Regions from separate parts of the Klebsiella terrigena genome, predicted to be linked through region 1. Evidence: predicted binding sites of a transcription regulator. Region 1 holds the regulator's gene; each other region holds the start of a gene.
The links. Region 1 encodes PurR, which represses purine synthesis genes. Its sites were predicted from a motif close to CANGCAAACGTTTGCNTG; they were not measured.
Positions count from the first base shown of each region.

Region 2: the regulator PurR is predicted to act here: its motif matches at 7,805-7,822, upstream of pyrC (dihydroorotase).
Region 3: the regulator PurR is predicted to act here: its motif matches at 2,244-2,261, upstream of HCK03_RS17690 (amino acid aminotransferase).

Region 1 covers NZ_CP050508.1:2,436,103-2,446,780, forward strand. The annotation lists gene asr (acid resistance repetitive basic protein Asr) at 26-508, opposite strand; gene HCK03_RS11440 (NADPH-dependent F420 reductase) at 697-1,326, opposite strand; gene HCK03_RS11445 (LysR family transcriptional regulator) at 1,434-2,342, shown strand; gene mdtK (MdtK family multidrug efflux MATE transporter) at 2,378-3,751, opposite strand; gene HCK03_RS11455 (riboflavin synthase subunit alpha) at 3,969-4,607, shown strand; gene cfa (cyclopropane fatty acyl phospholipid synthase) at 4,791-5,939, opposite strand; gene punC (purine nucleoside transporter PunC) at 6,237-7,421, opposite strand; gene punR (DNA-binding transcriptional activator PunR) at 7,534-8,445, shown strand; gene purR (HTH-type transcriptional repressor PurR) at 8,462-9,487, opposite strand; gene cydH (cytochrome bd-I oxidase subunit CydH) at 9,782-9,871, shown strand; gene HCK03_RS11485 (MFS transporter) at 10,035-10,678, shown strand, end outside.
Region 2 covers NZ_CP050508.1:3,591,328-3,602,005, reverse strand. The annotation lists gene HCK03_RS16950 (YceK/YidQ family lipoprotein) at 6-233, shown strand; gene HCK03_RS16945 (MysB family protein) at 234-620, opposite strand; gene mdtG (multidrug efflux MFS transporter MdtG) at 712-1,962, opposite strand; gene HCK03_RS16935 (Kdo(2)-lipid IV(A) acyltransferase) at 2,111-3,034, opposite strand; gene trhO (oxygen-dependent tRNA uridine(34) hydroxylase TrhO) at 3,245-4,309, shown strand; gene HCK03_RS16925 (YceO family protein) at 4,295-4,408, opposite strand; gene solA (N-methyl-L-tryptophan oxidase) at 4,485-5,603, opposite strand; gene bssS (biofilm formation regulator BssS) at 5,729-5,983, opposite strand; gene dinI (DNA damage-inducible protein I) at 6,375-6,626, opposite strand; gene pyrC (dihydroorotase) at 6,698-7,744, opposite strand; gene HCK03_RS16900 (lipoprotein) at 7,867-8,427, opposite strand; gene mdtH (multidrug efflux MFS transporter MdtH) at 8,541-9,749, opposite strand; gene rimJ (ribosomal protein S5-alanine N-acetyltransferase) at 9,979-10,563, shown strand; gene HCK03_RS16885 (YceH family protein) at 10,573-10,678, shown strand, end outside.
Region 3 covers NZ_CP050508.1:3,744,468-3,755,145, reverse strand. The annotation lists gene HCK03_RS17700 (YcbK family protein) at 1-262, shown strand, start outside; gene HCK03_RS17695 (MBL fold metallo-hydrolase) at 276-923, shown strand; gene HCK03_RS17690 (amino acid aminotransferase) at 990-2,180, opposite strand; gene HCK03_RS17685 (porin) at 2,372-3,454, opposite strand; gene asnS (asparagine--tRNA ligase) at 4,046-5,446, opposite strand; gene pncB (nicotinate phosphoribosyltransferase) at 5,613-6,815, opposite strand; gene pepN (aminopeptidase N) at 7,145-9,760, shown strand; gene ssuB (aliphatic sulfonates ABC transporter ATP-binding protein) at 9,811-10,584, opposite strand; gene ssuC (aliphatic sulfonate ABC transporter permease SsuC) at 10,581-10,678, opposite strand, start outside.

The DNA of each region.
Region 1 (10,678 bases):
TACGATACCAGACGAGCCGGATTAATTATGCAGCCGGCTGTGCAGCCGGTTTAGCGGCAGCGTGGTGTTTAGCTTTGTGGTGTTTTTTAGCAGCCTGAGCTTTCTGGGCTACGGCAGGTTTAGCTGCGGCTTTGTGGTGTTTTTTAGCGGCCTGAGCTTTCTGCGCTACGGCAGGTTTAGCGGCAGCTTTGTGGTGTTTTTTCGCAGCCTGAGCTTTCTGCGCTACGGCCGGTTTTGCTGCAGCTTTGTGGTGCTTTTTAGCAGCCTGGGCTTTCTGAGCGGCAGCCGGTTTAGCTTCTGCCTTTTTGTGTTTTTTTGCAGCCTGAGCTTTCTGCTCTGCGGCCGGTTTAGCGGCGGCTTTGTGATGTTTTTTGTGATGAGTGGTCTTGGCAGTGGTGCTGTGAGTTGCAGCAGCCGGAGCCTGAGTGGTGCTTACTGCATCAGCAGCGAAAGCAGCAGAAGACAGACCCATAGCAGCGGCAACGACCAGAGCTAATACTTTTTTCATTCTGATATCCTCGAAAATGTTTCTTCAGTTAACCCCACTGCGGGGCTGTTGAAACAACTATATGCCGGTCATGGCGCGAGTTCAGTGAGTGTTTGGTATCGGCAGGTAACCGAATGTACGACGCAGGCTGCGGGAGGGCATAAGAGGGTTTCCGCTAACGAGGAAGCGTTAGCGGAGTAGGGACGGGCTTAGCCGCGCGGCGTTTGGGCAAGCGTCTCGGCGAGCGCCAGTCGGCTCATGGGAACGCAATAGGCGGGCGTGCCGCGTTCAAAGCGCCATCCTTCGCTCAGCGGCCCGACGTCGAGGGCATCAAAACCAAAGGCGTCGTACAGCGCGGCGGCGATGGCTTTCCCCTCTTCATCATCGCCCGCCAGCGGCAGCGCCCGGCGATTTTCCGCCCCGGCGGCCAGGCCATCGCTTTCCAGCTGCGTCATCGGGATGGCGTTGAAGGCTTTGGTGATTCTGGCGGTGGGCAGGTTCCGCGCCAGCAGTTCGCTGGTCGTGGTTTGCCCGGAATCGAGCTCGGCAATGTCGCCGTCCCGTTGCGGGTAGTAATTGACCGCATCAATAACATGCTTATTTTTAATCCCGGCGACCGGCAGTGCGTTGATGGCGCTGAGGGGGACGGCAATCACCACCACCTCGCCAAATTCGGCGGCCTCGTCCGCGCTGCCCACCTGGCAGCCGATCATCGGCCGCAGGCTGAACAGCGTCTGCGGCCCCCGTGAGTTGCTGAGCATCACGTCGTGGCCAGCCTGCAGCGCAAGCTTAGCGATGGAGCGTCCTACAAACCCGGCGCCTATTATTCCGATCTTCATCTTTGACTCCTGACAAATTGCCTCGTTGAGGAAATAAATTTAATTCCCTCGTCACAGAAGATAAATCGTAAGATGGTTGCATGATAAACAACTCAAATGAGTGAATCATGGATCAGCTCATCAGCATGAAGGTTTTCGTCAAGGCGGCAGAAACCGGCTCATTTGCCGCCGTTGCCGAGCAGCTGCAGCTTTCGCCGCAGATGGTTGCCCGCCACGTAGCGGCCCTCGAGGCGCATCTCGGCACCTCGCTCATCGCGCGAACGACGCGGCGGCAAACCCTGACCGATATCGGCCGCAGCTACTATGAGCGCTGCCGTGTGGTGCTGGACGAAGTCGCTGAGGCCGACGCGCTGGCGCTGGAGATGAAGGCAACTCCTTCCGGCATTATCAGAGTCAATGCGCCGGTTACCTTTGGTTCGCACGCGCTCTCGACGTTTATCACCGACTATCTCGCCCGCTACCCCGAGGTTCAGGTTGAGCTGACCCTCAGCGACCGCATCGTCGACCCGATAGAAGAGGAGTTCGAGGTGATTATTCGCATCGGCGAGCTGGCCGACAGCACCATGGTCGCCTGGCCGCTGCGCCCTTATCGGTTAATAGCCTGCGCCTCTCCTGACTATATTTTGCGCCACGGCGAGCCGCAGACGCCGGCGGATCTGCAGCACCACTCCTGCCTGGTCTATGGCCACTGGTCGGCCATGAACGCCTGCCGCTGGCAGTTCACCAGGGAGGGCGCCACGGTGGAGGTTAAACCCGCCGGGCGCTTCCGTTCAAACGACTGGAAAGCGCTGATGAACGCCGCTCTCGCCGGGCACGGCATCACCCTCGGGCCGGAAGAGGTGCTGAGAGTTGAGGTTAAGGAGGGCAGGCTGGTGCAGGTTTTATCGGGATTTTCCGGCCCTTCGCGACCGATGCACGTGCTGGTGCCGGCAGGACGCCGACGCACGACCAAAATCAAATGCTTTGTTGAGGCGCTGAGAGAGGCGCTGGGCCCGCACGGACCCGGCTATCGCTGAGAAACGGCGCCCCGAAAGCGGGGCACCGCTGCCGGTTAGCGCGCTGCGCGCTGTAAAATGACGCTCGACGGCTGACGCTGGAGGAAGCGCATCCGCAGCATCATCAGGATTGCCGCAGAGGTTAAGCCGATAATGAACCCGCACCAGAAGCCGGCGGGCCCCATGCGCGGGACGACAATATCGGTTAACGCCAGCACATAGCCGCTCGGCAGTCCCAGAACCCAGTAGGCGGTAAAGGTAATAAAGAAGATTGAGCGCGTATCCTTATAGCCGCGCAGGATCCCGCTGCCGATGACCTGGACGGAGTCGGAGACCTGATATATCGCCGCCAGCAGCATCAGCTGGGAGGCCAGCACCACCACTTCCGGGTTGTCGTTGTAGAGAAGGGCGATCTGTTTGCGCATCAGGATGGTGAAAATCGCCGTGATCGCGGCCATGCAGACGCCAACGCCGACGCCGGTTCTGGCGGAGGTTTGCGCATCGAGGGTTGAACCCTGGCCGAGGCGGAAGCCGACGCGGATAGTAACCGCCGCCGCCAGCGACAGCGGTAAAACGAACATCAGCGAGCTGAAGTTAAGCGCAATCTGATGGCCGGCGACATCGATAATGCCCAGCGGAGAAACCAGCAGCGCAACCACCGCAAACAGGGTCACTTCGAAAAAGAGCGCCAGCGCGATCGGCAGCCCGAGCTGGACCAGGCGCTTGAGGACGGCAAAATCCGGCTTGCTGAACCCCTCGGCGCCGCGAATATCACGCATTGAGCGCGCCCGACGTACCCAGGAGATCATGCTGAAAAACATCACCCAGTACACGGAAGCCGTTGCCACGCCGCAGCCCACGCCGCCCAGCTCCGGCATGCCGAAATGGCCGTAGATAAAGATGTAGTTGACCGGGATATTCACCAGCAGGCCGATGAAGCCCATGACCATCCCCGGCTTGGTTTTCGCCAGGCCTTCGCACTGGTTACGCGCAACCTGGAAGAAGAGGTAGCCCGGAGCCCCCCACAGCAGCGCGCGCAGGTAGCCGACGGCTTTATCCGCCAGCGCCGGGTCAATATTATGCATTGAGCTGATGATATAGCCGGCGTTCCACAGCACCACCATCACCAGCACCGAGACGAACCCCGCCAGCCAAAAACCCTGGCGCACCTGGTGCGCGATGCGCTCACGGCGCCCGGAGCCGTTGAGCTGGGCGACGACCGGCGTTAGCGCCAGCAGCAGACCGTGGCCAAAGAGGATCGCCGGCAGCCAGATGGAGGTACCGATGGCAACGGCCGCCATATCGGTGGCGCTGTAGCCACCCGCCATGACGGTATCGACGAAGCCCATTGAGGTCTGGGCCACCTGCGCAAGGATGACGGGAATAGCCAGTGCTAACAACTGACGCGCTTCAATGAAGTACTTCTGCACCTGTACACCTTTATATTGTTGTTATTTTAAGACTAAAAAAGCCGCCGTTAATGGCAGCAAGAAGAAAAAGCAGAGGGATTAGCCAGTCTATTGTAGCGAGGATTAGCCATTAAGCCAGTGAAAAAATGGTAGGGCACGATGCGTGCTGGCAACCTTATTTACCACCTGTTATTGTTGCCGATTAATATATTGTGAGCCATTCCTGGAGGAGCAAAGCATGTTTACTGGCATTGTGCAGGGGACCGCTAAAGTGGTGTCCATCGATGAGAAGCCCAATTTTCGTACCCACGTGGTGGAACTGCCTGAGCACATGCTCGACGGACTGGAAACCGGTGCGTCGGTCGCACATAACGGCTGCTGTCTGACCGTCACCGAGATCGACGGCGCGCGCATCAGTTTTGACCTGATGAAAGAAACCCTGCGTATCACCAACCTCGGCGCCGTGCGTCAGGGGGACGTGGTCAACGTTGAGCGCGCGGCAAAGTTCAGCGATGAAATTGGCGGCCATCTGATGTCCGGCCATATTATGACCACCGCGGAGGTGGTTAAGATCCTGACCTCGGAAAATAACCGCCAGATCTGGTTCAAGGTCCAGGACCCGGCGCTGATGAAGTACATTCTGTATAAAGGCTTTATCGGCGTTGACGGCATTAGCCTGACGGTTGGCGAAGTCACGCCAACGCGCTTCTGCGTGCACCTGATCCCGGAAACGCTGCTGCGCACCACGCTGGGAGTGAAAAAGCTGGGGGATCGGGTCAATATCGAGATTGATCCACAGACGCAGGCGGTGGTCGATACCGTTGAGCGGGTGCTGGCCGCGAAAGAAGCCGTCCAAAAGGTGACGCAAGAGTCATAGTCGCGGGCTGCTCGCTACGATGGGGCTGCCGTTTAGCTCCCGGCCGCAGCCTGCGGCTCGCCGATTTCAGCAGCACCATTTCTCATCGCTGAACGCCCGCTGTTGCGGAAACAACGACGGGATGGGGAAAAAAAATGCCTGTCGGTGATGACACCGGCAGGCATGTTGAGTGCAGGTCAGGATCTAGCGCGCCACGCGCAGGCCGCTCTCGGCACCGCGAGAAAACACCACCTGCCACAGCTGAATATCGCGCGCGCGAAAGGCACCGGCGCAGGCGTTCAGATAATAGCTAAACATGCGCTTGAAACGCTCGGTGTAGTTATCGGCAATATCCGGCCAGCTGGCGAGGAACCGCTCGTACCAGGCCATCAGCGTGGTATCGTAATCGGCGCCTATATTGTGCCAGTCTTCCATCACGAAATGCGTTTCGCTGGCTTTTGCAATATGGCGTACCGACGGCAGGCAGCCGTTAGGGAAGATATATTTATTGATCCACGGATCGACGCTGAGGTCCGTTTTGTTTGAACCGATGGTGTGCAGTAAAAAAAGACCGTCCGCTTTCATATTCCGGTTGACGACATCGAAATAGGTGGCGTAGTTTTTCGGCCCCACGTGCTCGAACATACCGACGGAAACAATACGATCAAAACTATCATGTAAGTCGCGATAGTCCTGTAACAGGATAGTGACGTCTAATCCCTCACACCGCTGCTGGGCCATTTTTTGCTGTTCGGCAGAAATGGTAACGCCAACCACGCTAACGTGATAATTTTTTGCCATGTAATAGGCCAGACCGCCCCAGCCGCAGCCAATATCCAGCACCCGCATCCCCGGCTCCAGCTGCAGCTTACGGCAAATGAGATCTAATTTAGCCTGCTGAGCCTCTTCCAGAGATTGCGCCTCTTTCCAGTAAGCGCAGGAGTATTGCATATAGGGGTCGAGCATCTGACTAAAGAGGTCGTTGCCGAGATCGTAATGCTCTTTGCCGACAATCCAGGAACGTTTTTTACTTTGCAGATTGAACAGACGAGCAGCAGCAATACGCAGCGTATCTTTGAGATGGCGGGGAAGCTGGTTTTCCAGCCCGGCGCGCAGCACCTTGTGGAAGAAAATATCCAGACGCTCGCAGTCCCACCAGCCGTCCATATAACTTTCACCTAACCCCAGAGACCCTTCCTGCAGCACGCGCTTAAAAAAGAGGGGGTTTTTTATCCGTAGATCGGAGGGAGCGGGGCCATTAATTTCAATACCCGCACGACCGAGCAACTCAGCTGTAATTCGGTACCAGTCGTCATTTGGTACACTTACTTCTTCTATACACGATGAACTCATAGCTTCTCCATCACGCCCAAGTGATCAGAACCTTAAAACAGCGTAGACGCTTTTTTTGGCATTGTGAGAAATCTCACGGAAAATCCGTGAAGCTGCTATCCGACGTAGAACAGAGGAAGGGAGATAACCCTTGCCGAAAGGCCTTCCATGGTGAAACGGGAGGCGTCCTGCCCCCGTTAATATCGATAAACTTTCTATTTATGTGATACGGGATCCAGTATAGGCCCCTATTTTAAGGCTTTCAATAAAAACATATTAGCAGGCTAATTACTGGACCTTAACATCACTGAAACCATTCTATGCATGTGACGACTGGGTGCTGAGACGGGCGCTCCGCAGCTGCATCGCATATCCCAGTCCGGCCAGCACGATGGAGGCCAGCATCACGCTGGTGGTGGTGAGCAGCGGAGTGGCGATCAGCGTCGACACCAGCAGGCTGGTCAGGAAGCACAGTCCGAGCTGCAGGGTATTCTGCAGCGCGGCGGCGCGACCCGTCGCCTGAGGGAACGGCCGCAGCGCCTGGGCGACGACAATCGGGTAAATGGCGCCGTTAACGATAGCCATCACGCAGAAGGGGGCCATCAGCGCGACGATGGAGACATCCTGCTGCAGGCCCACCAGCCAGGTGGCGGCAACGCTGATGGCAAAAACGACCAGCAGCCACGGCAGCAGCTGCTGTCCCTGCCATTTCTGCAGCGCGGCACGACAGCCGTATCCGCCGATTAAAAAGGCGATAGTCTGCGGTACGTAGCTCAGGCCGATGGCGGTTGGCCCGTAGCCCATGTCGTGCAGAATAAACGGCGAACCGGTCAGCCAGGCGAAAAAGCTGGCGGAGCAGGCGGCGTAGATCAGCACGTTGCCGCTGTATTCGCGCGAGCGCAGCAGCGCCAGGAAGGTGAGTTTTTTCTGCGTGCTGCTATCGGGCTTGCTCACCGGCTTGAGGCGTAATGCAGGCAGCATCAGCAGCAGAGCGACGATAAACAGGGTCGCGAAGATAGCCTGCCAGTCGAAATGGGCGAGAAGCCAGCTGCCGAGCAGCGGCGCCAGGGCCGGGGAGAGGCCCACCAGCGGCATGATGGTGGCGAATATGCGGTTGGTGCGCTGGGCAGGATAATAGTCGGTGACCATCGCCTGCCAGGTGACCGCCGCTGCGCAGACGCCGATGGCCTGCACAAATCGCAGCGCCAGCATCAGGGTCGCGTCATCGACCCACAGCATGCCAAGGCAGCCGACGGCGAAGATCGCCAGGCCGCTGAGCAGCACCGGCTTGCGCCCATAGCGATCGGATACCGGGCCCCAGAACAGCTGGCCAAGGGCGAAACCGGCGAGAAACACGCTCAGGCTGGCGCTGACCGAGGCCGCTGAAGTATTCAGATCCTGTTGGATAGCCGAAAACGCCGGCAGATACATATCGGTTGCGAGGAAGCCGAGCACGCTGAGGCCCGCCAGCCAAACCAAAAATCCTTTCCCAGGTTGTTGCATAAAGTTCTCTTTCTTCTGATGCAGGTAAGATGCCGCAGAGTGTAGGGAGTGCATTCTGGCTTGTGAAACGCTAATATTTGTTACATGCGTTCAAAAAATTTGCAGGCAGAATATGTGGTCAGAATACTCCCTTGAAGTGGTTGATGCGGTTGCGCGCAACGGCAGCTTTAGCGCAGCGGCTCAGGAGCTGCATCGTGTACCCTCGGCGGTCAGCTACACCGTGCGTCAGCTCGAAGAGTGGCTGGCCGTTCCGCTCTTTGAACGTCGCCACCGCGACGTTGAGCTCACCCCCGCCGGGGTGTGGTTTTTACAGGAAGGGCGTTCTGTTATCAAAAAAATGCAGATCACCCGCCGCCAGTGTCAGCAGATCGCCAACGGCTGGCGCGGGCAGCTCTCGATCGCGGTTGACGATATCGTGAAGCCGGCGCGGATGCGGCAGATGATTGTCGATTTTTATCGCCACTTTCCGGACGTCGAGCTGATTGTTTTCCAGGAGGTGTTTAACGGCGTCTGGGACGCGCTGGCCGACGGCCGCGTGGAGCTGGCCATCGGCGCGACCCGCTCGATTCCGGTCGGCGGACGCTACGCCTTTCGCGATATGGGCATGCTGAGCTGGCACTGCGTCGTCGCCAGCCACCATCCGCTGGCGAAAATGAACGGCCCGCTGAGCGATGACACGTTGCGCAACTGGCCGTCGCTGGTCAGGGAAGATACTTCCCGATCGCTGCCGAAGCGCACGACGTGGCTGCTGGATAATCAGAAGAGGGTGGTGGTGCCGGACTGGGATGCCTCGGCAACCTGCCTGTCGGCCGGGCTCTGCATCGGCATGGTGCCGTCGCACTTCGCCCGCCCGTGGATCGACAGCGGTGAGTGGACGGCGCTGGCGCTGGAAAATCCGTTCCCGGACGCCGCCTGCTGCCTGACCTGGCAGCAGAGCGATATCTCACCGGCGCTCTCATGGCTGCTGGACTACCTTGGCGACAGCGAAACGTTAAATCGGGAGTGGCTGCGGGCGCCGGAATAGCCGACGCCCGGCAGGATTAGCGGCGGTAGTCGACGAACGGGCCGTCGATCACCGAGCGGCGCTCGACCAGCCGCGGGTGAACTTCGATAGACTGCGACTCTTCGCGCTTGTTGACGATGCGGTCCATCAGCATATTGAAGGCGGCTTCGCCGAGAGAGTCCTTTGGCTGATGAATGGTGGTCAGCGCCGGGCTAAAGTAGCGGGCGTTGCGCACGTTGTCATAGCCAATCAGCGAAATATCCTGCGGAACGCGCAGGCCCATTTCGTCGGCGGCGCAAATCGCTCCCATCGCCATGATGTCGCCGCCGCAGAAGATGGCGGTCGGACGATGCTGCTGGCTGAGGATCTGCTGCATCGCGCGGTAGCCGGACTCCGGCTCGAAGTCGCCCTGAACCACCCAGCTTTCCGGGACGTTAATCTGCGCTTCTTCCATCGCTTTCATAAAACCGGCCAGACGCCCGGCGCCGGTGTTGCGCTCCAGCGGACCCGGGATCACGCCGATTTCACGGTGGCCGCGCTCAACGAGGTAACGACCGGCCATATAGCCGCCTTCAAAGGCGTTATCGATAACCGAATCGGTAAAGTCGGCCTTGGACTCACCCCAGTCCATCACCACCATCGGGATGTTGCGGTACTCTTCGAGCATGGAGAGCACCGACTGCGGATATTCGGAGCACATCACCAGCAGGCCGTCGACGCGCTTTTGCGCCATCATTGACAGGTAGGCCTGCTGCTTTTCCGGATCGTTCCAGGCGTTGCCGAGAATCAAGGTGTAGCCCTTCTGGAAGCAGCTCTTCTCAACGGACTCGATAATCTCGGCGAAATAGGCCGCTTCGCTGCTGGTGGCCAGCAGACCGATCGATTTGGTGTGATTAACCTTCAGGCTGCGCGCCACCGCACTCGGAGAGTAGTGCAGCTCTTTGATGGCAGCCCATACCGCGTTGCGCGTCTCTTCAGCGACAAAGCGGGTTTTGTTAATTACATGTGAAACTGTTGTAGTGGAAACGTTTGCGCGCTTCGCTACATCTTTAATTGTTGCCATTACTTCTCTCTCCAGACCTTGACCTGATCGTCTGATTATCGATACGGAAACGTTTGCCTATACACACCCTGAGTACAATGTTCAACATTGCATCACGTCGGGAAACGACACAGAACGACAGGAAGGGGTCAATGGCCGATACGCTTTCAAATTAGCGTGGGATTTTGTCCGATCTTGCGGCAAAGGGGAAGAGTAAAAATGTGCATCACCCTAAATCTCAGAAGATTTTTATACAATATTGTGCAAAAATGAGCAGGCTCACTTTTCTTGTGGGGATAATCAGGGGGAAAATTGATGGATACAGATTTAAAGTTTTCGCTGACCACGACGATTATTGTTCTGGGCCTGATCGTGGCCGCAGCGCTGACCGCCGTACTGCACTAATTTTTTCGGGGGAGAGGCTCCTTTCCCCCTATCTCCGCGCATTATTATCAAATTCGCAAAAATCTTTTGCCATTTCGTTTACTTTTGTTTTTCTGTGATTGATGTCATGCTTTTCGCTTCTGATGAGATACCGTCGCTGAGGACGGTCTGCTGGAGTCATTGCATGAAGATCAACTTTCCCCTGTTAGCGCTGGCCATTGGGGCGTTTGGTATCGGTACGACCGAATTTTCCCCGATGGGATTACTGCCGGTTATCGCCAGAGGCGTGGATGTGTCCATTCCCGCTGCGGGGATGCTGATCAGCGCTTATGCCATCGGTGTGATGGTCGGGGCGCCGCTGATGACGCTGCTGCTGTCGCACCGCGCGCGCCGCAGCGCGCTGATTTTCCTGATGGCTATTTTTACCCTTGGCAACGTCCTCTCGTCAATGGCGCCGGATTACACCACGCTGCTGCTCTCGCGCATTATTACCAGCCTGAACCACGGCGCCTTCTTCGGCCTCGGGTCGGTAGTGGCTGCGAGCGTGGTTCCTAAGCACAAGCAGGCCAGCGCGGTAGCCACCATGTTTATGGGGCTGACCATCGCCAACATTGGCGGCGTCCCGGCGGCGACCTGGCTCGGTGAAACCATCGGCTGGCGCATGTCCTTCCTCGCCACGGCGGGCCTTGGCCTGGTGGCGATGGTCAGCCTGTGGTTCTCGCTGCCAAAAGGCAGCGCAGGGGAGCGGCCAAACGTGAAGGAGGAGCTGGCGGTATTGATGCGGCCGCAGGTGCTTTCCGCGCTGCTGACCACCGTGCTCGGGGCCGG
Region 2 (10,678 bases), 1.2 Mb from region 1:
TACAGATGAGAATTTTGCTGGTCATCGTCATGACCGTGGTACTCAGCGGCTGCGGCAGTATTATTAGCCGCACGGTGCCGGGGCAGGGGCACGGCAATCAGTATTACCCCGGCGTCCAGTGGGATGTTCGCGACTCGCCGTGGCGCTATATCACCATCCTCGACCTGCCTTTTTCGCTGGTGTTCGATACGCTGCTGCTGCCGCTTGATGCGAGCCACGGCCCCTACAATTAGCTAGCGCTCGTCCCACTCATCGGCCGCCGTCTGACCCTCTTCCGTATCCAGTGAGGGTTCAAGCTGAAATTCACCCTCGTCCCATTCATGGAGCGTATTCTCTTCCAGCCACTCCTGGCGGAGCTCTATCTCGTCGTAGTCGCCGTCAAAAACGCTCTGCGCCGCTTCGCCGCTGAGCATCGGCAGGCACTCGCCTTCCCCCTCATCGTCGGCAAAAAACTCGGCCTGCCAGGCAATATCGCCATCCTGCAAGACGTACTTCTGGATATTCAGCTGCTCGACGTTGGCGCTCTCCTCGTCGCTCTCCGGATTATTGGCCAGGTACTCTTCGCGGGCCGCATCGATAGCTTCTTCGAGCGTGGCATAGAAAACGGAATCCTTTGGCATGGCTAACCCCCTAAGAAGAATGAGAAATGGACACGATCCAATCTATAGAAGGCGGCGGGCGATGCGTCAAGGGCAAGGAGGCTTTGCGGACCTAATTTACCGAACGATCGCCGGAGCCCCGGCCGTCAGAGGGTTCGCTGCTTCGCGGCTGACGTAAGGTGATGGTCGAGTAGATAGCGTTGAACAGCACCACGCAGGCGGTGACCAAAAAGACCGCCCGGAAGCCATAGTTGGCGGAGACGGAGGCACCGATGAGCGGGCCGGTGACGTTGCCAATATCGCGAAACGACTGGTTATAGCTGAAGATGCGGCCGGCGACCTGGCTGGTGGAGTTGTACACCAGCAGCGTTTGCACCGCCGGCAGCAGCGCACCGTCGGCGGCGCCGAGCAGGAAACGCAAAATGCCCAGCTGCAGCGGAGTCTGGACGAATGACATCGGAATAAGCAGCAGAACGGAGAGGATCAGCGCCACGATGAGGATTTTTTCCGGCCCGATCCGATCTCCCAGCCGGCCGAGACGCGGAGCGCTGATCAGGGCAGCCACGCCGGGCACGGAGGCGATCATCCCGCTGATAAAGGCAATATTGCTGATGTCTCCGCTCAGATCCCGCACGTACAGCGTCAGGATCGGCGCAATCGACCCGGTCGCCACCTGGATAATCAGGGTAGTGACGAACAGGCTGAGCACCAGTTTTGGGCTTTTCAGGGAGGAGAAGACGTCTCTGGCGCTAAGCATCTCTTTTTTCGCCACCGGCACAAACTGCTCGCGAATGAAGAACAGCGTCAGGAGGAAACAGATAAACAGGACGCTGGCGGTGAGAAAGAAGACGGGGCGCAGGCCCCACAGGTCAGCGAGAAAACCGCCGGCCAGCGGGCCAAGCAGGGCGCCGCTGACCGCCCCGGTGGAGAGCGTACCCAGCGCCCATCCGCTCTTCTGGCGAGGAATTTGGGTGGCGATAAGGGCGTTGGCGTTCGGGATAAACCCGCCTAACAGTCCCAGCAGCGCGCGCAGCAGCAGAAATTGCCAGATATTTTGCGCCAGGCCCATCAGCGCCATGACGATAGCCATTCCGAGCGCGGAACGGAGCAGCATGATTTTGCGACCTTTTCGGTCGGCCAGGCCGCCCCAGAACGGTGAGGCAACGGCAGAGAAAAGAAAGGTAATGCTGAAGACCAGCCCCGACCACATATTGAGGGCGCCGTGGCCCGTTACGCCGAGCTGTTCAACGTAAAGCGGAAGGAACGGCATCACGAGGCTGAACGCCGCGCCGGTTAAAAAACAGCCGAACCAGGTGACGGTAAGATTGCGTTTCCAGTTAACAGGTAGATCGGCAGACGACATAGGATCCCACTGGCCTGCGCTGCAGGTCAAAAGTTGAAAATATGAGCCTGCTAATTATGCGCCTGAGAAAGGATTGCTGCAACGGAGGAGGGCTTTTAATGCTAAGGTCGTGGCCCCCGAACGGGGGCTTTGTGCGTAATAACGGCGGCTATTCGTAGCGCGAAGGAACGCCGGGTGGGCGCGATTTGAAGCGGCGATGCATCCACATATACTGCTCCGGCGCCATCAGAATGCACTTCTCGACGATGTGGTTCATCCACAGGGCGGTCGTCTGTGGGTCGTCCAGCGGCGGATCGCACTCCGGCGGCAGAATAATCAGCTCATAGCCTTTACCGTTGGGCTTACGCCGCGGCACGAAGGGAACGATGCAGGCTTTCGACATTTTTGCCAGCATCCAGGTACCGGAGGTGGTGGCGGCCTGTTCGACGGCGAAAAAAGGCACGAAGACGCTGGAGGCCGGGCCGTAGTCGTGGTCCGGCGCGTACCAGATAACATCGCCTTTTTTCAGCGCCCGCACCATGCCCTTCAGGTCCTTACGGTCGATCATATCCTTGTTGGAGCGCAGTCGTCCCCACGTCTGCAGCCAGTCGATAACCGGATTATCATTCGGACGATAGACGCCAATACCCGGCTCATTCATCCCGAACATGCGGGCGCCCATTTCGAGAGTGAGGAAGTGGATACCGATCAGCAGAATGCCGCGTTTTTGTGCCTGTACGGCCCTGATATGTTCGACGCCGATAGAGTCGGTCCAGCGCGCAATGCGGCGCGCAGGCCAGAACCAGGCCATACCGGTTTCCATCAGGCCCATGCCAACGGATTCAAAATTTTGTTTTATCAGCTGATGACGTTCCTGCTCGCTCTTCTCGGGAAAGCAGAGCTCCAGGTTACGGTAGGCAATTTTTGCGCGCCGGGTCATCAGGCGCATCGCGAGTCGACCCAGGGCGGTACCCAGGCGATAAATCAGCGGATAGGGGAGCTGGACAACGAGCCACAGCAGGCCGATTCCTGGCCAAAGTAGCCAATAGCGCGGATGCAGCAACGCCACGGAAAATTTAGGTAAATGGGTCATCTCATACCTGTTTAATTAAGCAACGCGTTATATTATCGCATTTTTTTATGGTTCAGCCAAAACCAGCGGCCCGGTTGGCATTTATTGTTAAATCAGAGCGAAGGTTGCGGTAAAAAATGTAGCGTGAAATGTATGGATGTAAATTAATGCCTTTTTACTATATGATGCCGGCCGTTTGTTTTACTCATTTTTATGTCGAGCAGGTACACCATGCCAGTGTTACATAACCGCATTTCAAATGAGACGTTAAAAGCGCAGATGTTGGCCGAGAGCGAGCCGCGCACGACGATCTCTTTCTATAAGTACTTCACCATCGTTGACCCAAAAGCGACGCGCGACGCCCTGTGGATTGCGCTGACTAAGCTGAACGTGTTTGGCCGTATTTACCTGGCCCACGAAGGGATCAATGCGCAAATCAGCGTCCCGCAAAGCCGCGTTGAGGCCCTGCGCGAATATCTGTACGCCTTCAACCCGGCGCTGGAAGGGCTGCGCATGAACGTCGCCCTCGACGACGACGGCAAATCATTCTGGGTGCTGCGCCTGAAGGTGCGTGACCGAATTGTTGCCGACGGTATCGATGATGAGACCTTTGATGCCTCTGACGTTGGTGACTACCTGAAGGCTGCGGAAGTTAACGCGATGCTGGACGATCCCGACGCGATCTTTATCGATATGCGTAACCATTACGAATACGAAGTGGGGCATTTCGAACAGGCGCTGGAAATTCCCGCCGACACCTTCCGCGATCAGCTGCCGAAGGCGGTTGAGATGATGCAGGAGCATAAAGATAAAAAAATCGTTATGTACTGTACCGGCGGTATCCGCTGCGAAAAAGCCAGCGCGTGGATGAAACATAACGGCTTCAGCAAGGTCTGGCACATTGAAGGCGGCATCATTGAGTACGCGCGTCGCGCGCGTGAGCAGGGTCTGCCGGTGCGTTTTATCGGTAAAAACTTTGTTTTTGATGAGCGCATGGGCGAGCGTATTTCTGACGACATCATCGCGCACTGTCATCAGTGCGGTGAGCCCTGCGATAGCCACACCAACTGCCTGAACGACGGCTGCCATCTGCTGTTTATCCAGTGTCCGAGCTGCGCGGAGAAGTTTGCCGGATGCTGCAGTGAATCCTGTATGGAAGAGCATAAGCTGCCGGAAGAGGAGCAGCGTCAGCTGCGGGCCGGGCGTGAGAATGGGAATAAGATTTTCAATAAATCCCGCGGGCGTCTGAATACCAAACTGGGGATCCCGGATCCTGAGACGTCAGAAAAACCATAGCCAGACGAGGTCGATAATGGTCAGCAGCAGCCACAGAGCGAGATAGATCATAAAGTGCTCGCGGACGTTGTTGATCAGTAAGTCATACAGGCGACGCATAGGATCTCTCAGTGATAAACGGCCTCCGATGAGGCCGTTTTTTTATCGGTGCAGTGGCGGCACCGCGGGTGGGCTATTATTGCTGAAAGCGGGCCAGCGAGAAGGGGGTCAGATCAAACGCTGGCGATTCTCCGCGGGCAAACTGGACGGCGATTTCGCCCAAAACCGGCGCAAATTTAAAGCCATGGCCGCTTAATCCGCTGATGAGCAGCGTTTGCGGATGAGCGGGGAGCGTATCGATAATGAAGTCCTCATCCGGCGTATTGTCATAGGTGCAGGATGCGCCGTGCAGGCAGCCGCCGATGCCGGGCAGGACGTTACGCAGGAAACTGAACGATTCCGAACCGTCCGTCGCCACGCTGCCAAACGGCGTGCGCTCCTGGGCACTGGAGATAAGCTGCCCGCCGTTGTGCTTGCCTATCTTGAGTTCATTATCTTCCGCCGGGAAGCCGTAGAACTGGTCGCCGTTGGGCAGCTCGCCGGTAAACGCCGGGAAGTTGTTTTTGCTGCTATAGCGGCCATCGGCCTGGAACCAGGCAAAGATTTTGCGCACCGGCTGAACCGGCAATTCCGGCAGCAGGCGGGTTACCCAGGTACCGGCGCTGATCAGCAGCTTTTGCGCGCTGTACTGGCCATCCGCGGTGTCGATAGTGACGCCGTCCTGGTGATGGTCGATAGCGGTGACCGGACAGTTGAACAGCTGCGCGCAGCCCGCTTCACGGGCCAGGCGAATCCAGGTTTCAATGGCCAGCTCGCTGTGCAGAACGCCTGATGCTGGCTCAAAAACCCCGCGATAGCCCTCAGGCACGCGAATCTCCGGCCAGCGGGCCATAATGGCCTGGGCGTCCATCTCTTCAACGTTAAGCTCAAATTCACGAGCGCTGTTCATGACGTTGGTGAGAAACGCAGACTCCGCCGGGCCAAGATTGATAACCCCGGTACGCTCAAAAACGGCTTCACCGCTGAGGGTCGCCAGTTCATCCCACAGCTGCTGCGCCCGCAGCACCAGAGGGACATATCGTTCACCTTCACCATAGGCGTGGCGGATAAGACGCGTATTGCCGTGATGACTGCCTTCCTGATGCGGAGGCTGGTGGGCGTCGATCATCAGAACGTTGAGTCCTGCGCGACGAGCGTAATAGCCTGCGGCGGCGCCGGTTGAGCCGCTGCCGATAATGATGAGGTCGTATTGCATGGTATGTTCCGGGTTTTTGCTTTATTAGCAGGGTAATTAACAACCCGCACTTATACAAGCCCGAAAATAAATCAGGCACCAATCGGTGCCCGTTTAGTTAGAGTATATGGATGACCGCAGAATCACTAATGTCTGCGGTACTCATTTACCTGGTATTCACCTGCTTCAATCTTCGCAATACCGGCTTCAAGAATAGAAATAAATTGACGTGCGACGTCCGTCGTCAGCCATAAAGTCTGGCCAATTTCAGCTTCATTACTGCTTTCATGAGTGGGGTTCTGGTAGTGCAGGCGCAACATCAGCGCGTCATAGCTATCTACGGTGCTGATGTCCCATCCGACGAGGGGATGGGTCTGGATGACTTCATTATTCTTTTCCATCATAACCCCTTATTCATATGTTAAAAGACAACAATTCTCGAGGTTTAATGCATATTTTTTGAAGCAAGTTAATTATATCAGGTGTTAAGAATAAACTCGAGAAATTAACGCGCGCGGGGCGAGCTTTTCTCTTTTTGCCGCTTTTTTGCGCAAATTTTGTCCCGCTGTACATTATTTTGTAAGGAAATAATCAGGAAATTAAAGAAAAGTCTGAGTATTCAGGAAGAGGGAATAAAAAAGCCGGGGCGACCCGGCAAAAGAAGCACAATGAGGGAGCAAATTAATTTGCTGTACCGGTCAGACTTCGAGCTGCATGAGCCTGGAACAGGCAAAAACCTCGATGAACGACCTGAGGTATTTTGCGCCGCCGTCTGCATACAACCCGAATGACTCAGGGTACGTCGTGGATAAACCAGTCATCAGCGCTTTCCCAGGTTTCTTGCAGGATTTCGCTTATCCGGTCTTTATCTTCTTTAAGGCCACCAATAACAGAAAGATTGTTAGCGGTGGCGAAGCGTACGGTTACCTGGCTTGGTTTGGCCGGGAACTGCTGATCGATACGTCGGGAGAGTTCATTATTCAGCGCTTCTAAAGCGCCGCTCGGTAAGGCGGTAGTTTTGGCGATAGACACTTCGATGCGCATGATAGCCCCCTGTGTAATATACTGTTTATTTATACAGTATCATTTGCGGATTTACAACAGAGGGCAGCGTTTTATTTTTTCATCGTCCAGCGCACGGTTTCACCGGCCAGGAAGGGGACCAGCGTGTCGCCAGGCAGCGCGATGCTCTCTGCCACAACGCTCTCTTCGCGCACCAGCTCAACAAAGGTCTCGTTGACCGGCAGGCCGTAGAAGCGCGGGCCGTTAAGCGAGCAAAACGCCTCGAAGTGCTGCAGCGCATTCATCTCTTCAAACACCGTCGCGTAGCTGCCCAGCGCGGTCGGCGCATTAAAGCAGCCGGCGCATCCGCAGCTGGCTTCCTTACGATGACGGGCGTGCGGCGCGGAGTCGGTGCCGAGAAAAGCGCGCGTAAAGCCGCTGGCGACCAGCTCGCGCAGCGCCTGCTGGTGAATATTACGTTTGAGGATCGGCAGGCAGTAAAGGTGCGGACGAATACCGCCAACCAGCATGTGGTTACGGTTAAACATCAGATGCTGCGGCGTAATGGTGGCGGCCAGCAGCTCGTTACCATCGCGAACGTACTCTGCGGCGTCTTTGGTGGTGATATGTTCGAACACCACCTTCAGACCCGGCAGGCGCTGGCGCAGCGGCTCCATGACCGTCTCGATAAAGCGCGCTTCGCGATCGAAAATATCAATTTCCGCATGCGTGACTTCGCCGTGGACCAGCAGCGGCATGCCGAGTTTTTCCATGCGCTCAAGCACCGGCATAATGGCATCGATGCTGGTCACGCCGTGGCTGGAGTTAGTGGTGGCATTGGCCGGGTAGAGTTTAGCCGCGGTGAAAACGCCGGCCTCAAATCCGCGCTCCAGCTCGGCTGGGTCGAGCGTATCGGTGAGGTAGCAGGTCATCAGAGGGGTAAAGTCATGCCCGGCGGGCACGGCGTTAAGGATCCGCTGGCGATAGGCGACGGCGGCTTCAACGGTGGTGACAGGCGGCGCCAGATTCGGCATCACGATCGCCCGACCGTAAAACTCGCTGGTGTAAGGCACGACGGTTTCCAGCATATCGTCATCGCGCAGATGGATGTGCCAGTCGTCAGGGCGACGGATTTTCAGTACCTGGGGTTGTGCTGTCATGGAAGGCTCCGGCTAATAGGTTCAGTCATCAGGGCTGTTTTTCACCGGGCACAAAGGATAAGCGTAAACGTTTTCCTTTGCATCAACTTCCGTAAAAAAACGGGCGCCTGGCGCCCGTGATGTTAATTGGTGAAGGGGATGATTATCTCACCCGGCTTGACCTCTATACCTTTCGCGTACTTTTTCGCCAGCGCTTCGCCGGTGCTGGCGTCTTCGCGCAGCACGTAGGCGGGCTGCTGGTTAAAATAGCTGCGCAGGGATTGATTCAGGTAGGGGATCAGCGTCTGCACGACCGACTGCAGCTTCTCCGGCGCGACTTTCGCATCGACGACTTCCATTTCCTGCAGGAAGATCGCACCTTTTTCCTTGTTGAATACCGGCAGCGCTTTCAGCTTAAGGTCAATCGTGGCTTTTTGATTACCGAACAGCGAATTGAGATCCAGGCTGGCAACGCCGCTCAAAGTCACCTTATTCGGCTCCTCGCGACCAATCGCGCTGGTTAAATTGTGCAGTTCAATATGCGCATCCGCCACGCCCGGCAGGCCGATATCCTTGGCGAAGTGATTACGTTTCTGCAGCGCCTGATTAATTTCCTGTTCGCTTACCGAATACTGCGTAAGCTGATTACAGCCGCTCAGGAGGCCGCTCACGATAAGCGCGGCCACGATAAACATCTTTTTCATTGGGTTCCTTAACGTAATGCCATGGACTCATCCTGACACAAAGCAGCATGGCCTGCCAGCACCACAGGCGCTAGCGGAAAATGCTGAAAATCAGCCCGGCATGACGCAGCGAATCAGGTTCGTGGCTCCAACATGCCGGAGGCCGAGCGCCTGGCGCTGAACTGCCACCACAGGGCGATAAAGGTGATGAAGCCGATAATACCCAGCATCAGCCACGGCAGCTCCGGCTGGTTGACCGCTTTACCGGCGTCAAATAGCCACCCGCCGCCGGCGTAGCCGAAGGCCCCACCAAAGGCCAGCCCCAGTCGACTAAAGCCCATATAGCTGCCGCGCGCGCGGGCGTCGGCCAGCGATGCGCCCAGCGTTTCACGCGCCGGCTCGGCGATGATCGACCCCATATAGAAAATGCAAATCAGCGTAAACAGCTGCTGCAGGTTGCTGGTTAAGCCGATCGGCAGCATGGCCAGCGTCATGACCAGCAGGCCGGCCATCAGCCGATGCTCCAGCCGATAGCGTTTTTCACTCCAGCGGGCAATCGGGTAGAGCAGCGTCAGGGAGATAGCCGCTTCAATGGCATACATCCATTTGACGGCGGCAGGGGAGCCGGCGATGTCGTTGACCATAATCGGCAGCATCAGCATGACCTGCACCGCCAGCATGTAATAGCCGGTTAGCGTCAGGACATAGGTCACGAAGCGCCTGTCGCGCAGCACGCGCCCCAGCCCCTCGCGCACCGGCGTTTTCACCGTCGACAGCTTCCACGCCGGGAGATACCAGGCGTTAAAGCCGGCGCAGGCGACGAACAGCGCCGCGCCGACGCTGCAGACGAGGCGGAAATCGTACTGTAACAACCAGCTGCCGAGCAGGGCGCCGATGACCGCGCCGGCGCTGTCCTGCATCATCAGAATCGAAAAGAAGCGGCCGCGCTGATGCGGACGCACCAGCTTAACCACCAGCGCCGCGCGCGGCGGGTCAAACAGCGTCCCGCCGAGGCCAGAGAGAATGCAGGATAGCCAGAGTACCCACGGCTCGTGGGCCACCGCCATCGCGGCAAAGCCGCCCGCGCGCATCAGCATACCGGTGACGATCATCGGCTTGGCGCCGAAGCGGTCGGCAACCGCGCCGCCAAAAATCCCCAGACCCTGCTGAACCAGCTGGCGCAGGCCGAGGGCGATCCCGACCATCAGCGCGGCCCAGCCCATCTGGTCAACAAAGCGAATGGAAATCAGCGGGAAGACGACAAAAAAGCCGAGAACGACCAGCATATTGTCGACCAACAGGAAGTATTTACCCAGGCTCCTTGCCTGCGATACGCGGGACATTTCCCCTCCTGGGAAAATAGAGATTAGCCTTTCTAGTGTGCGGGGAAGAGCGGGCGTTTCCCAGCGTACCTGCGACAATATTTTTTTATCAAAAAGCAAGTTTGATAGAGGCTATTCATCGAAAAGGGGAGATGGTGCAGAAAATGGTATGTTGCTGTTTTCACACCGTCGTTCAGGACAGGTATAGTGAAGGGTGCAGGGTAATAAGTCAGGGGAACAGGAGAGGGGAATGTTTGGCTACCGCAGTAACGTACCAAAGGTGCGTTTGACGACGGACAGGCTGGTGACGCGGCTGGTCCACGATCGTGACGCCTGGCGTCTGGCCGACTACTACGCGGAGAATAAAGGGTTCTTAAAACCCTGGGAGCCGGTGCGCGATGACAGCCACTGCTACCCCTCCGGCTGGCAGGCGCGCTTGTCGATGATTTCGGAGTTTCATAAGCAGGGATCGGCGTTCTACTTTGCGCTCCTCGATCCGCAAGAAAAAGAGATAGTCGGCGTGGCGAATTTTTCGAACGTGGTGCGCGGGTCGTTTCATGCCTGCTACCTCGGCTACTCTATCGGCGAGAAGTGGCAGGGGCAGGGCCTGATGTTTGAAGCGCTGACTTCGGCGATTCGCTATATGCAGCGCACGCAGCATATCCATCGCATCATGGCCAACTATATGCCGCACAACCAGCGCAGCGGCGATTTGCTGGCGCGTCTTGGCTTTGAAAAAGAGGGTTACGCCAAAGATTATCTGCTAATCGATGGCCAGTGGCGTGACCACGTATTGACGGCGTTGACGACACCGGACTGGATCCCGGGTCGCTAAGGAGAGAGCATGAAATATCAGTTAACCGCGCACGAAGCGCGCGTTATTGGCTGCCTGCTGGAGAAACAGGTCACGACGCCGGAACAGTATCCTCTATCGGTTAACGCGGTGGTGA
Region 3 (10,678 bases), 1.3 Mb from region 1:
GGGATTACTTGGCACCAGTAAGCCTGTCCAGCTGATCTCCGGCTATCGTTCCCTCGATACCAACGATGAGCTACGTGCACGAAGCCGCGGTGTAGCCAAACATAGCTACCACACCAAAGGCCAGGCCATGGATTTTCATATTGAAGGCATTTCGTTGAGCAATGTTCGCAAAGCGGCGTTATCTATGGGCGCGGGTGGTGTAGGATACTACCCACGTAGCAACTTTGTGCATATTGATACCGGTCCGGTAAGGCACTGGTAACGAAAGGAGCGTCATGAACTATCGTATTATTCCGGTTACCGCGTTCGCCCAGAACTGCTCTTTAATCTGGTGTGAGCAAACCCGACTTGCTGCGCTGGTCGATCCCGGCGGTGATGCAGAGCGAATCAAACAGGAAGTGGCGGCAGCGGGCGTTAGCCTGATGCAGATTTTGCTCACTCACGGTCATCTTGATCACGTTGGTGCGGCAGCCGAGCTGGCGCAACATTACGGCGTGCCGATTATCGGCCCGGAAAAAGAAGATGAGTTCTGGCTGGAAGGACTCCCTGCGCAAAGCCGGATGTTCGGCCTGGAGGATTGCCAGCCGCTGCATCCTGACCGCTGGCTCAATGAAGGCGATGTCGTCAGCGTGGGGAACGTTTCTCTGCAGGTTCTGCACTGCCCGGGCCATACGCCGGGACACGTTGTTTTCTTCGATGACGCGTCGCGGCTGCTGGTTTCCGGCGACGTTATCTTTAAAGGTGGCGTCGGGCGTAGCGACTTCCCGCGCGGCGACCACGGCCAGCTGATCGACGCGATTAAACGCAAGCTGTTGCCTTTGGGCGATGACGTGACGTTTATCCCCGGCCACGGGCCGATGTCAACGCTGGGTCATGAGCGTTTGCACAATCCCTTCCTGCAGGATGAAATGCCGGTCTGGTAACCATGCCGGACGCTAAATACAAAAAAGGCCGCAAATGCGGCCTTCTTTTTTTAGGGTCCTGCGGCGTTACAGTACGGCGACGATCGCTTCACACAGCGGCGCCATGTTGTCCGGCGTCATGCCAGCAACGTTGATACGCCCGGAAGCCACGGCGTAAATAGCGAACTCTTCGCGCAGGCGCAGAACCTGCTCTTTGGTCAGGCCGCTAAACGAGAACATGCCGTTTTGCTTAATGATGAAGGAGAAGTCGCGGTTAGCGCCTTTTTCCTGCAGGGTATTGACGAACAGCAGGCGCATACGCTGAATGCGCTGGCGCATGTCGGTCAGCTCCTGCTCCCAGATAGCGCGCAGCGCATCGTTGCTGAGGATTGTCGCCACAACGGCAGCGCCGTGCGCCGGCGGGTTGGAGTAGTTAGCGCGGATCGCTGACTTCATCTGGCTGAACGCGCGGTCAACGGTGTCGCTATCGCTCGCGACCAGCGTACAGGCGCCAACGCGCTCATTGTACAGGCCGAAGTTCTTCGAGTAGGAGCTGGCAACCAGCAGCTCTTTGTGCAGCGCGGCAAAGGCGCGCAGGCCTTCAGCATCTTCTTCCAGACCGCGGGCAAAGCCCTGGTAGGCGAAGTCGAACAGCGGCAGCCAGCCCTTATCAACGGAGAGCTGTGCCAGCTGTTGCCACTGTTCCAGCGTCGGATCGATACCGGTTGGGTTGTGGCAGCAGCCGTGGAACAGAACAACGTCACCCGCCTGAGCTTCATTGAGGCTTGCCAGCAGGCCGGCAAAGTCGAGCGTGCGGCTAGCCGCATCGTAGTAGGTGTACTCGCGAACCTCAAGGCCGGCGGAATTGAATACGCTCTTGTGGTTCGGCCAGCTCGGGTTGCTCACCCAAACGCGCTTAACGTCGGTATTTTTGGCAAGGAAGTCAGCGGCAACGCGCAGGGCACCGGTACCACCAGGGGTCTGGGCGGTACGGGCACGCCTGTCGCTGATGATAGCGCTTCCTTTACCGAACAGCAGCTCCTGCGTGCATTGACCAAATTCCGGAATACCGTCGATACCCAGATAATTTTTTGTGGTCTCATTCTCCAGCAGATATTGCTCTGCCTTCTTCACGCTGGTCAGGACCGGGGTTTTACCCGTTTCATCTTTATAAACGCCAATCCCGAGGTTAATTTTTGTAGGACGGTCATCGGCACGAAACAGATCGGCCAGGCCCAGAATAGGGTCGGCAGGGGCGGCAGTAATGTTCTCAAACATGACGAGGTTCCATTGTGATTACTGAAGGGAGTTCCGCTATCAGGGTAACGGGAGAATGACCAATTGCCAACCGTTTGCGACAAAAAGCGCGAAGGTTTTCCAAAGTTACGATCTTTGCCTTAGTAACGTAGAAAAGCAGGACCGAAGTCCTGCTTTTTAGGCATATCACGAAGGGGTGTACTGCTGAAAACTTAGAACTGGTAAACGATACCCACTGCCGCCTGGTCGTCGGTGGCTACGCCAGCAGTTTTGGTGTATTCGTTGTCGTCCAGCAGGTTGAATTTGTATGCTGCGTAGACGTTCATGTTCTTGTTGAAGTAGTACCAGGTACCCAGTTCTACGTATTTAACCAGGTCAGCATCGCCGCCGGAGAAGCCAGCGCGGCCCTGCAGGTCTTTGCCTTTGGTCTGAACGTAGCCCACGGACGGACGCAGACCGAAGTCGAACTGGTACTGAGCAACGGCTTCAAAGTTCTGAGTTTTGCCAGCGAAGTAGTTAGCCTGGTTTTCCGGAGTCATGTTGTAAGTCTGGGAGTACATCACTGCCGCATAGACGTTGTTTGCATCGTACTTAGCGGAGGTTGCCCATGCTTCAGCTTTGTCACCGTTGCCATCAGCTTTCTGAGCGATGCTGCGGTTAGAGCTCGCGTAGCCTGCAGACAGCGCGATACCGTTTTCGAATGCGTAGGTTGCAGAGGTGCTGACGCCGTCGCCGTTTTGTTTCTGGATAGCACGGCTTGTGTCGTTTTTACCCTGATACTGCAGCGCGAAGCTCAGGCCGTCAACCAGACCGAAGAAGTCAGAGTTACGGTAGGTAGCAACGCCGTTGGTACGGCCAGTCATGAAGTTGTCGGTGTAGTTCCAGCCGTCGCCGCCCCACTCAACCAGCATATCGGTTGCAGCTTCAACGTCATAGATTGCACCGTAGTTACGGCCGTAGTCGAATGAACCGTATTCGCCAGCCTTCAGGCCTGCGAATGCCAGACGGGTTTTAGTCCCCTGGGAACCTTCAACGTTGGACGCATCCATGTTGTATTCCCACTGGCCGTAACCGGTCAGCTGATCGTTGATCTGGGTTTCGCCCTTCAGGCCGATACGTGCATAGGTGGTGTCGGAGCTGTTGGTGTCGCCATTTGTTGTCCAAACGTGCTCGCCAACCATTTTCCCGTAAAAGTCCAGTTTGTTGCCGTTTTTGTTATAGATTTCTGCAGCATTTGCTGCGCCGGCTACCAGCAGAGCAGGGATTACCACTGCCAGAATATTGCGCTTCATCATTATTTATTACCCTCATTAGTATTTTTATATGAACACTTGCCACTGCCGCCAATACATTCTGTCAATAAAAATTTACAGAACCATTGATGATAGTTTGGTGTCTGAAGGCATCTTTCCATCCGCGCCAGCGTTTCGCTAGCCTGAAAATGCTACCAATGTCGCATATGAGTAACAATAAGAAAGTGTATGTAACAAAATGTGAATTTTTGGGAACTTTGTGAACTCAATCAAAATTCCGTTCCACTTTGCGCATAAAATCACCATGTCTTATATATCTATATGAATTAATTATGATTAATTTAGATAAGTGGCGATTTGTGCATTTTGTGGCTGGATTTCGCTTTTTTTTCACTCAGCATTTGTCTTTGCATGTTGTGCGGCGGGTGGTTAAAAAATGAGCAAAATAGTCAGTCATTTCACCGATGAATGAACATAAGGTGCGCTTTCTTGTTTCGGTGGGGGTCGAAATAGTGAGTAACATAAATGTGACGCGGAAGGGTTGATGTTTAAGTTTCTAGATATTCGTTAACAATAATTGACATAAAAAAGGGCCAGCTTACGCTGACCCTTTTTGTAAGGCGGGAATAAAAATCAGAATGTCGCGCTGCGCGGAGTACGCGGGAACGCAATCACATCGCGAACGTTCTGAACGCCGGTGACGTAGGCAATCAGACGCTCAAAGCCCAGGCCGAAGCCAGAGTGCGGAACGGTGCCGTAGCGACGCAGGTCGCGATACCACCAGTAGTCTTCTTTATTAAGACCCATTTCCGCCATACGTGCGTCAAGCACGTCCAGGCGCTCTTCACGCTGCGAACCACCGATAATTTCACCGATACCCGGTGCCAGAACGTCCATTGCGGCGACGGTTTTGCCGTCTTCGTTAAGGCGCATGTAGAACGCCTTAATGTCTTTCGGATAGTTTTTGACCACCACCGGCGCTTTGAAGTGCTCTTCTGCCAGGTAGCGCTCGTGCTCGGAAGAGAGGTCCACGCCCCAGTACACCGGGTTTTCGAACTGCTTGCCGCAGTTTTCGAGGATCGTGACCGCGTCGGTATAATCGACCTGGGCGAAATCGGCAGAGACGAAACGCTCGAGGCGGTCGACCGCATCTTTATCCACGCGCTCGGCGAAGAATTTCATGTCGTCCGCGCGCTCTTCCAGTACGGCCTTGAAGACGTACTTCAGCATCGCTTCCGCCAGACCTGCCACATCGTTCAGGCTGGCGAAGGCCACTTCCGGCTCCAGCATCCAGAACTCCGCCAGATGGCGGCTGGTGTTGGAGTTTTCCGCGCGGAAGGTCGGGCCGAAGGTGTAGATTTTCGACAGCGCGCAGGCGTAGGTTTCGCCGTTCAGCTGGCCGGAAACGGTAAGGAACGACTCTTTGCCGAAGAAATCCTTATCGAAATCCACTTTGCCCTGGTCGTTACGCGGCAGGTTTTCCAGATCCAGCGTCGAGACGCGGAACATTTCGCCTGCGCCTTCGGTATCAGAAGCGGTGATCAGCGGAGTAGAAACCCAGAAGAAGCCCTGCTCGTCAAAGAAACGATGCAGCGCCTGCGCCAGGGTATGACGCACGCGGGCAACCGCGCCAATCAGGTTGGTACGCGGACGCAGGTGGGCGACTTCGCGCAGATACTCGATGCTGTGGCGCTTGGCCGCCATCGGGTAGGTATCCGGATCTTCTACCCAACCGGTCACTTCGACGCTGCTGGCCTGAATTTCGAAGCTCTGGCCCTGGCCCTGAGATGCCACGACTTTACCGGTGACGATGACCGAGCAGCCGGTAGTCAGACGCAGCACTTCCTGATTGTAATTGGGAAGAGAATTACTAATGACGGCCTGTACAGGATCAAAGCAGGAACCGTCATAGACGGCCAGGAAGGAAAAGCCAGCTTTTGAATCTCGGCGGGTACGTACCCATCCGCGGACGGTGACTTCGCTGTCAACCGCAACACGGCCCTGGAGTACGTCGGCTACAGGCACAACGCTCATAATAGTCTCTCTATTCGTAGTCCAATAAAAATATCTGTTTCCCCCTGCAATGGGGGGATATCTATGTTACCTGTCATCTTCCGTCAGACAAGCAGATTTCGCACCGCGAGAGGGAGTTTTCGGAAATAAATAAAGAACAAGGAGCCAGAACGGCTCCTTGTGGTGATTAACTGGCCTTTTTGATCGGCGGCAGGTCGAAGGCTTCGCGCAGGGCGCGCACGAATGCCTTATCGTGACAGATGGTCTTGCCAGGGCTGTCTGAAAGCTTGGCCACCGGCTTGCCGTTGCACTCCACCAGCTTTATCACGATATTGAGCGGCTTAACCTGTGGAATATCGCAGGTTAAGCGCGTTCCGATGCCAAAGCTGAGATTCACCCGCGATGAGAAGTGACGATAGAGATCGACGGCTTTCGTCAGATCGAGGTTATCGGAGAAGACCAGCACCTTACTCAGCGGGTCGATACCCAGCTTCTGGTAATGGGCAATGGCTTTCTCGCCCCATTCAACCGGGTCTCCGGAGTCGTGGCGCAGCCCCTGATAGCGTTCGGCGAATTCCGGGCCGAAATCACGCAGGAAGGCATCCATCGTAATACAGTCGGTCAGGGCAATACCCAGCTGGTCCGGATACTCTTCCAGCCAGGCGGCAAGGGCCGCGCGCTGGCTGCTGGCAAGGCTTGGGCTGATCTGCTGATGGGCCTGGAACCACTCATGAGCCTGGGTACCCATCGGCGTGAGATGCAGGCGACGCGCCAGGTCGTAGTTGCTGGTGCCGGTAAACCACGGCTCCTGCTGCAGGCGTTTGACGATAGCCTGCTGGACCTCGCGCGAGAAGCGACGACGGGTGCCGAAGTCCATCAAACGGAAGCGGCTCATATCGATATCGGCGGTGATTTCCCTGAAGTCGCTCAGCTTGCGCTCGAGGGTCTCCAGCGCCAGATCAACGCCGATTTCCGGCGAACGGTAGTGATGAACCAGCTCGCTGATCACCGCCAGCAGCGGGACTTCCCACATAATGACTTCGCGCCAGGGGCCGGATAGACGAATGTTCAGCTTGCCGTTGTCGTTGCTGACGGTGACCTGTCGCGGGTCGTAGCGGAAGTCGCGCAGCCAGTCGAGGTAATCCTCGGCAAAGAACGGCAGGGTCGACAGCCAGTGATACTCATCGTTCTGCAGCTTCAGGTCGCGCATAGCCTCAACCTGTTCGCGAATCGCATCGGCATAAATGCCGAGCAAGTCATCCCCGCGGCAGCGGAACTCCGCCGCAACGTGTACCTCGTTATAGCGGTGGAACACGGCCTGCTGCATGTGCAGCTTATAGGCATCCGTATCAAGCAGCGAGTGCAGTACAGGAGCAGTGAATTGTGTCATGGTGCGCAGTAGCATCCTCTCACTGGAGCGTATCCATCAAAACCAGAGCAGAAAAAAGGAGGCGGAGTATAGCTTTATTCCCCGACTCTGTCCCGCAGTGAAGGCCGATGGCGACGCTGACGGTCATTTGCGAGGCCTAGTTTAATATATTGAACACGGATCACACCACAAGCTTTGCACCGGGTCGAGCGCATTTCGTGCCTCCTGTGTTATCAATATGTAGCGATTTTCGTGTTTGACGTTGAAAAGATGAAGATTCTGCATAGCGAGAACATCACAACAGGAATAGACTGGGTTTGACACTTTATGGAACATGCTAAAGGTTTTTTATGACACAACAGCCCCAAGCCAAATACCGCCACGACTATCGTGCGCCGGACTATCTGATTAGCGATATCGATTTGACCTTTGACCTGGATGCCGCGAAAACCGTTGTTACGGCCGAGAGTAAAGTCTCCCGTCACGCGGCTGCGTCTGATGTGCCATTGCGTCTGGATGGCGAAGACCTGACGTTGGTCTCTCTGCAGGTTAACGGTCAACCGTGGAGCGACTATAAAGAAGAAAATAACCAGCTGGTTATTGGCGGATTACCGGAACATTTCACCCTGACTATCGTCAATGAAATCAGCCCGGCGGCCAATACCGCGCTCGAAGGGCTGTATCAGTCTGGTGAAGCGCTGTGCACGCAGTGTGAAGCGGAAGGTTTCCGCCATATTACCTGGTATCTGGACCGCCCGGACGTTCTGGCGCGCTTCACCACCAAAATTATCGCCGATAAGGCGAAATACCCGTACCTGCTCTCTAACGGCAACCGCGTGGCGCAGGGCGAGCTGGAAAACGGCCGTCACTGGACTCAGTGGCAGGATCCGTTCCCGAAACCGTGCTACCTGTTCGCGCTGGTGGCCGGTGATTTCGACGTTCTACGCGATACCTTCACCACCCGTTCCGGACGCGAAGTGGCGCTGGAGCTGTTCGTCGATCGTGGCAACCTTGACCGCGCGCCGTGGGCGATGACGTCGCTCAAAAACTCGATGAAATGGGACGAAACCCGTTTCGGCCTCGAGTACGATCTCGACATCTACATGATTGTCGCCGTCGACTTCTTTAACATGGGCGCCATGGAGAACAAAGGACTGAACGTCTTTAACTCCAAATACGTGCTGGCCCGCACCGATACCGCCACCGATAAAGACTACCTCGATATCGAGCGCGTGATTGGCCACGAATATTTCCACAACTGGACCGGCAACCGCGTGACCTGCCGCGACTGGTTCCAGCTGAGCCTCAAAGAGGGGCTGACCGTGTTCCGCGATCAGGAGTTCAGCTCCGATCTGGGCTCGCGCGCGGTGAACCGTATTAACAACGTCCGCACCATGCGCGGGCTGCAGTTTGCCGAAGACGCCAGCCCGATGGCCCATCCGATTCGTCCGGATAAGGTTATCGAGATGAACAACTTCTACACCCTGACGGTATATGAAAAGGGTGCGGAAGTGATCCGCATGCTGCATACCCTGCTGGGTGAGGCCAACTTCCAGAAAGGCATGCAGCTGTACTTCGAGCGCCATGACGGCAGCGCCGCCACCTGCGACGATTTCGTTCAGGCGATGGAAGACGCGTCGAACGTTGACCTGTCGCACTTCCGCCGCTGGTACAGCCAGTCCGGTACGCCGGTGGTGAGCGTGCACGACGACTACAACCCGGAAACCGAGCAGTACCGGCTGACCATCAGCCAGCGTACGCCGCCGACCTCCGAGCAGGCGGAAAAGCAGCCGCTGCATATTCCGTTCGATATCGAGCTCTACGATAACGAAGGCAAGGTGATTCCGCTGCAGAAGGGCGGACACCCGGTGCATCACGTGCTGAACGTCACCCAGGCCGAGCAGACGTTTGTCTTTGATAACGTCTACTTCCAGCCGGTTCCGGCGCTGCTGTGCGAGTTCTCCGCGCCGGTGAAGCTGGAATATAAGTGGAGCGATCAGCAGCTGACGTTCCTGATGCGCCACGCGCGCAACGACTTCTCCCGCTGGGATGCCGCGCAGAGCCTGCTGGCGACCTACATCAAGCTTAACGTCAATCGCCATCAGCAGGGCCAGCCCCTGTCGCTGCCGGTTCACGTCGCCGATGCGTTCCGCGCGATCCTGCTGGATGAGAAGATCGATCCGGCGCTGGCGGCAGAGATCCTGACGCTGCCGTCAGCCAGTGAAATCGCCGAGCTGTTTGCGATTATCGATCCGCTGGCCATTGTGGCGGTGCGCGAAGCGCTCACCCGCACGCTGGCGAAAGAGCTGGCGGACGAGTTCCTCGCTATCTACAACGTCAATAAGCTCGACGGCTATCGCGTAGAGCATGCCGATATTGGCAAGCGTTCGCTGCGCAATACCTGCCTGCGCTACCTGGCATTTGGCGACGCAGAGCTGGCGGATAAGCTGGTCGTCGCCCAGTACCATCAGGCCGATAACATGACCGACGCGCTGGCGGCTCTGTCGGCAGCGGTGGCGGCGCAGCTGCCGTGCCGCGATGCGCTGATGCAGGAGTATGACGATAAATGGCATCAGGACGGCCTGGTGATGGACAAATGGCTGATCCTGCAGGCCACCAGCCCGGCGGATAACGCCGTGGAGACGGTGCGCGCGCTGCTGAACCACCGTTCGTTCAGCATGAACAACCCGAACCGCGTTCGCTCGCTGATTGGCGCCTTTGCCGGCAGCAACCCGGCGGCCTTCCACGCCGAAGATGGCAGCGGATATCAGTTCCTGGTGGAGATGCTGACCGAGCTCAACAGCCGCAACCCGCAGGTGGCGTCGCGCCTGATTGAGCCGTTGATTCGTCTGAAGCGTTATGATGCCAAACGTCAGGCGCTGATGCGCGCGGCGCTGGAGCAGCTGAAAGGTCTGGAGAATCTCTCCGGAGATCTGTTCGAGAAAATTAGTAAAGCGCTGGCGTAGTAGCGTCTCGCTCCCGAAGTGCGGCGTCGGTGCCGCGCTTCGGGAGTTGTTTAGCCATGACTAAACAGGCGCGGGGAGGCTTCGTGCCTGCCGCGCTTCATTACCCGGTTGAGAACCTCAGCCTCCAGCTCCGCCAGCCGCGCCGAACCGGTATGCCGCGGGCGCGGAATATCCACCGTAACGTCCAGCCCAATCTTGCCCTCTTCAATCAACAGCACCCGATCGGCCATCGCCACCGCTTCGCTCACATCGTGAGTCACCAGCAGGACGGTGAAGCCATGTTCCTGCCAGAGCGAGACGATTAAATCCTGCATCTCTAGGCGGGTGAGTGCGTCCAGGGCGCCGAGAGGCTCGTCGAGCAGCAGCAGGCCGGGGCGATGAATCAGCGCCCGGGCCAGCGCCACGCGCTGCTTTTGTCCGCCGGAAAGCGCCGCCGGCCACTCGTTGGCGCGGTTTTCGAGGCCGACGCTGGCCAACGCCTGCAGGGCCGCCTCACGCCACGAGCCTTTAAGCCCGAGACCGACGTTATCGATCACCGTTTTCCACGGCAGCAGGCGCGAATCCTGAAACATCATGCGGGTATCGTCCTGGATTTGCGCCAGCGGCGTGGATCCCGCCAGCAGCTCGCCGGCGTTGGGTTTCTCCAGTCCGGCAAGCAGGCGCAGCAGGGTACTTTTACCGCCGCCGCTGCGCCCGACCACCGCGACGAACTGCCCGGTGGGAATATGTAAATCTAGCGCGTTAAGAATGGTGTTTTCGCCGTAGCGTTTGGTCACGCCGTTAAGCAACAGCGGGATCCCTGGGTTCAGACGGGCGGTAGTCATGCGTTAGCCTCCTGAAGATGATAGGCCGGATTCCAGCGCAGCCAGACGCGTTCCAGCAGCTGCGCGCTGAAGTCGGCCAGTTTGCCCAGAATGG